2 regions of the Protofrankia sp. Cj3 genome follow, and region 1 is predicted to be linked to the other one. Evidence: predicted binding sites of a transcription regulator. Region 1 holds the regulator's gene; the other holds the start of a gene.
The links. Region 1 encodes LexA, which represses DNA repair genes until DNA is damaged. Its sites were predicted from a motif close to CGAACNNNNGTTCG; they were not measured.

Region 1 (2,447 bases):
TCTCGGCCGCTCCGGACGCACGCAGCGTGTCCTCGACCAACTGAGCAAGCTGGGCCAGCGCGTCCGTCTCCACCGGTCGGCCCTGGCACGCCCGGCGTACCCCCGCCACCACCTTCGCGCGGCTGAACGGCTCGGTGACCCCGCTGCGTTTGATGACCCGCAGTGATGCCTCCTCGATCGTCGTGAACCGGCGGCCGCAGGACGAGCACGATCGCCGACGGCGGATCACGGCACCTTCCTCGGTCTCGCGGCTGTCGACAACCCTGCTGTCCGGGTGTCGACAAAACGGGCATCGCACGGACGATCCCCCAAAATCTTGATGACTTACACCTTCGTAACTACCACATGTTGTGGTGGACGATAGAGTCAGCCACCACGACCTGGCAAACCCGCCGGCGTGTCCAACGGTCAGGGCAGGCGAAGCGCCTGGCCCGGAACAAGATCGGTGGTGCCGAGTTGATTCATACCGGCCAGCCGCGCCACAACCACCCGGGTGTCACCCTCGGGCGCCAGCCCACGCGCTATCCCCCACAGGGTCTCCCCGGACTGGACCACATGAACACGCGCCGGCCCGCCACCCCCACGCGACGAGGCCAACGAGGTCACCCGCGCGAGAGACAGGACCAGACAGAAGACAGCCGCGACGAGGACGACCAGGACCGCCCGACCCCTCCTGGTCAACCTCAGCGGAGGCTCAGCCGACCTCTCCACCACACACTCCTTCAACCTCCGAGATCGCAAACAACGAACATCCGTTCGATCGAACTCCCGATCGAGTTTCTACCGCACGACCCCGACGGAATCGCCACGACACGCTCGAACAGACGTTTGAGAAATTCGGTCACGGCAGTTACGGTCGTACCGATGAGATGTCGGTTGTGACCACCAGCGCCGGTTCCTGGCAAAACCACTGGGTCCGCCGGGAGCGGAGTCTGCCACGACCGCGAAACGAAGGAGAACGGCAGGTATGACCACCGACCCCAACCGCACCCGACGTGGCCGGCCACCACGCGGCAGCGTGCGCGACCTGCCGGACGGGCCGGCGGACGCGTCGGGCCTGACCCCCCGCCAGCGCAAGGTGCTGGAGGTGATCCGCAATGCCGTCGAGCGCCGCGGATACCCCCCCAGCGTGCGCGAGATCGGCCAAGCGGTCGGGCTGACCAGCACAAGCAGCGTCGCGCATCAGCTCAGGATGCTGGAGGAGAAGGGCTTCCTACGGCGTGACCCCCACCGCCCGCGGGCCATGGAGGTACTTTCCGCGGACGCACCGGTCCGCCCGGCGGCACGCGACAGCCTCCGTCTCGGGGCACCAGCGATGCCGGCTGCCGGTGCCGACGGATCGGTGGTCCCGTCGGACGGCCATCGCGACGCGGCCTACGTACCCGTCCTCGGCCGCATCGCGGCGGGCGGACCGATTCTTGCCGAACAGGCGGTTGAGGAGATCTTCCCTCTTCCCCGCGAAATCGTCGGCGAGGGCACCCTGTTCATGCTGCGCGTTGTCGGGGATTCCATGGTCGATGCCGCGATCTGCGACGGGGACTGGGTGGTCGTCCGGCAACAGCCGGTCGCGGACAGCGGCGAGATCGTCGCCGCAATGATCGATGGTGAGGCCACGGTCAAGACCTTGCGTCACCGTGATGGCCATGCATGGCTTCAACCGCAGAACCCGGCCTATGCCGATATTCCGGGTGACGAGGCGGCGATCCTCGGCCGGATCGTCGCGGTTCTGCGCCGGGTCTGATCGTGGCTGGCTGTGCCGACCGGGAGAAAGCCGGACGCATGGTGGCGGTCGTCGGGCCGACGGCGGCCGGCAAAAGCGAACTTGCGATCGACCTTGCCGCCGTACTCGGCGGTGAGGTCGTCAATGCCGACTCCATGCAGCTTTACCGCGGCATGGACATCGGCACAGCCAAAGTACCGACGCGGGAGCGCAGAGGCGTCCCGCACCATCTGCTTGACATCTGGGAAATCACCCATACCGCCGACGTGGCCTCCTACCAGGCCAGAGCACGAACCGTCATCGACGATCTGCTCAGTGCCGGCCGGACCCCGGTGCTCGTCGGCGGCTCAGGGCTCTACCTCAGGGCTGTCATCGACGACCTCAGGTTTCCCGGCACCGACCCGGCGGTACGCGCGCGCCTTGAACAGGAACTGTCCGAACGTGGGGCGGCCGCGTTGCACGCCGACCTGACCGCGCGGGCGCCGAAAGCGGCTGCCGCCATCCTGGCCAGCAATGGTCGCCGCATCGTGCGCGCGCTGGAAGTGCTGGAGCTCACCGGCGGCTTCGCCGCCTCCCTACCGGAACACCGCGCGGTCTATGACGTCGTCCAGATCGGCCTCGACCATCATGACCTTGATATCCGAGTCGCCGACCGCGTGGCGGCGATGTGGGCTGCCGGCATGGTCGAAGAGGTCCAGACGCTCGCCGGTCTGGGCCTGCGCAAAGG
Region 2 (2,447 bases), on a different contig from region 1:
CGGTTGCTGCGTGTGTTCGATCTGCTGGAGCCCTTGCGCCTGGCGGTCGCGGCTGGGCTGCCGGTTTTTGGGTCATGCGCGGGCATGATCCTGCTGGCTCGGGAGGTCTTGGACGCGCCTCCCGGCCAGCCGCTGCTCGCGGGCTTGGACGTCGTTGTGCGGCGCAATGCGTTCGGCCGTCAGGTGGACTCGTTCGAGGCAGATATCGATCTTATCGGTGTTGCTGGCGGCCCGGTTCGGGCGGTTTTCATCCGGGCACCGTGGGTGGAGAAGGTCGGGGATGAAGTCGAGGTTCTCGGCCAGGTCGGTGACAGGATTGTCGCGGTCCGCCAGGGCAGTCTGTTGGCGACCGCGTTCCACCCGGAACTGACCGGTGATATCCGGATTCACCAGCTGTTTGTCGACGTTGTCGCACGCAATCGTGGAAGGCGGGGCCAGTACAGGTGAGGGGCAGAGCATGAGCGGTCACTCCAAGTGGGCGACCACGAAGCACAAGAAGGCGGTCGTCGATGCGCGCCGCGGCAAGCTGTTCGCCAAGTTGATCAAATCTGTCGAGGTGGCGGCGAAGACCGGCGGCGGAGACCCGGCGGGGAACCCGACGCTGGCGGACGCCATCGCGAAGGCCAAGTCGCAGTCGGTACCGAACGACAACATCGACCGGGCCGTCAAGCGTGGTTCGGGGGAGCTTGCCGGCGGCGTCAGTTACGAAGAGATCATCTACGAGGCGTACGGGCCGAGTGGCGTGGCCATCCTGGTTGAGTGCCTCACCGACAACCGCAACCGGGCGGCCTCCGACGTCCGGGTCGCGATCACGCGGAACGGCGGCAGCGTCGCTGATCCCGGTTCGGTGTCGTACCTGTTCAACCGTAAGGGAGTGGTCCTGGTCCCCAAGACGCCCGGCCTGAGCGAGGACGACGTCCTCACCGCCGTCCTCGATGCCGGCGCCGAGGAGGTCAACGAGCTGGGTGACGCCTTCGAGGTCGTTTCGGAGGCGACGGACCTCAACGCGGTGCGCGTCGCCGCGCTGGGCGCGGCACTCGTGGTCTCCTCGGCGGACCTGTCGTGGCTGCCGAGCGTCAGCGTGTCCCTGGACGAGGAATCCGCGCGCAAGGTCCTCAAGCTCGTCGAGGCCGTGGAGGACCTCGACGATGTCCAGAACGTCTGGTTCAACGCCGACATCTCCGATGAGATCATGGAACTGGTATCGGCCTGACGGGGGTGCTCCTCGCCGCCTGTCGAGCGGCCCGCACGCTTCGCGACGCCCGGAGCGGTTGCCGGCCACCCCGCTCGGCCGTGCCCCGCCGGCCGAAAGTACGATCGGGGCAGCTCGAACGGGCGTTCGGGCGTGTCGCGATCGTGGCGGGCGCTGCCGGGGCCACAATGCCCGACGGTGGCTGCGTTCAAGACGGCTGGTCCGCGGACCGGCCAGCGGGGAGGGTGCTGGTGCTGGTGCTGGGTGTCGATCCGGGGCTCACGCGCTGTGGTCTCGGTGTGGTTGACGGCGGCCCCGGCCGGAGCGCCTCCCTGGTCGCGGTCGGAGTACTGCGCACACCGGCCACCGACGACGTTGCCGCGCGGCTGTGCGCACTCGAGCGGGGCGTGGAGGAATGGATCAGCCGTCACAACCCCGACGCGGTCGCGGTCGAGCGGGTGTTCAGCCAGGCCAATGTGCGGACGGTCATGGGTACCGCGCAGGCCGGGGCGGTGGCCATCGTCGCCGCAGCCAGGCGGGGCCTGCCGGTGGCACTGTACACGCCCAGTGAGGTGAAGGCGGCGGTCAGCGGCAGCGGCCGGGCGGACAAAGCCCAGGTCACGTTTATGGTGAGCCGCCTGTTGAAGCTGCCCGACCCGCCGCGTCCGGCGGACGCGGCGGACGCGCTGGCCCTTGCCCTGTGCCATCTGTGGCGTGGCCCGGCGCTGGCCCGGATGCGAGCGGCGGCCCATGGCGGCCAGGCCGTCGGGAAGGAGCCTGGTCGATGATTGCCTCTGTTTCGGGCACGGTGGCGGCCCTGTCGCTCGAAGCGGCCGTCGTCGAGGTCGGCGGGGTCGGGCTGTTGGTACAGTGCACCCCCGCGACCCTGTCGCGACTTCGGGTGGGGCAGGATGCGCATCTGGTCACCACCCTTGTTGTCCGGGAGACGGAACTCACCCTCTACGGCTTCGTCGACGCCGACGAACGTGACGTCTTCGAAACCCTGCAGAGCGCTTCCGGGGTCGGTCCCAGGCTCGCTCAGGCCGTGCTCGGCGTTCACAGCCCCGACGGGGTGCGCCGGGCGGTCGCGGCCGAGGATCTCACCGCGCTGACGAAGGTGCCCGGCATCGGCCGCAAGGGCGCGCAGCGCATCGTCCTCGATCTCAAGGACCGCCTTGGCGCACCGGCGGCGGTGCCGGCCCAGGCTGGCAACGCTGGCACGAACGCCGATGCCGGCCCGCACGGCGGCGTGCCG

Region 2: a site for LexA is predicted at 1,329-1,342, ahead of ruvC (crossover junction endodeoxyribonuclease RuvC). Genes of this name have one in related genera too.

The regions. Positions count from the first base shown of each region.
Region 1 is NZ_CAKJTR010000025.1:29,332-31,778, forward strand. It holds gene nrdR (transcriptional regulator NrdR) at 1-298, opposite strand, end outside; gene MJ783_RS05610 (LysM peptidoglycan-binding domain-containing protein) at 409-681, opposite strand; gene lexA (transcriptional repressor LexA) at 968-1,741, shown strand; gene miaA (tRNA (adenosine(37)-N6)-dimethylallyltransferase MiaA) at 1,780-2,447, shown strand, end outside.
Region 2 is NZ_CAKJTR010000130.1:13,674-16,120, forward strand. It holds gene pdxT (pyridoxal 5'-phosphate synthase glutaminase subunit PdxT) at 1-447, shown strand, start outside; gene MJ783_RS16660 (YebC/PmpR family DNA-binding transcriptional regulator) at 458-1,213, shown strand; gene ruvC (crossover junction endodeoxyribonuclease RuvC) at 1,444-1,980, shown strand; partial or broken gene ruvA (Holliday junction branch migration protein RuvA) at 1,977-2,447, shown strand, end outside.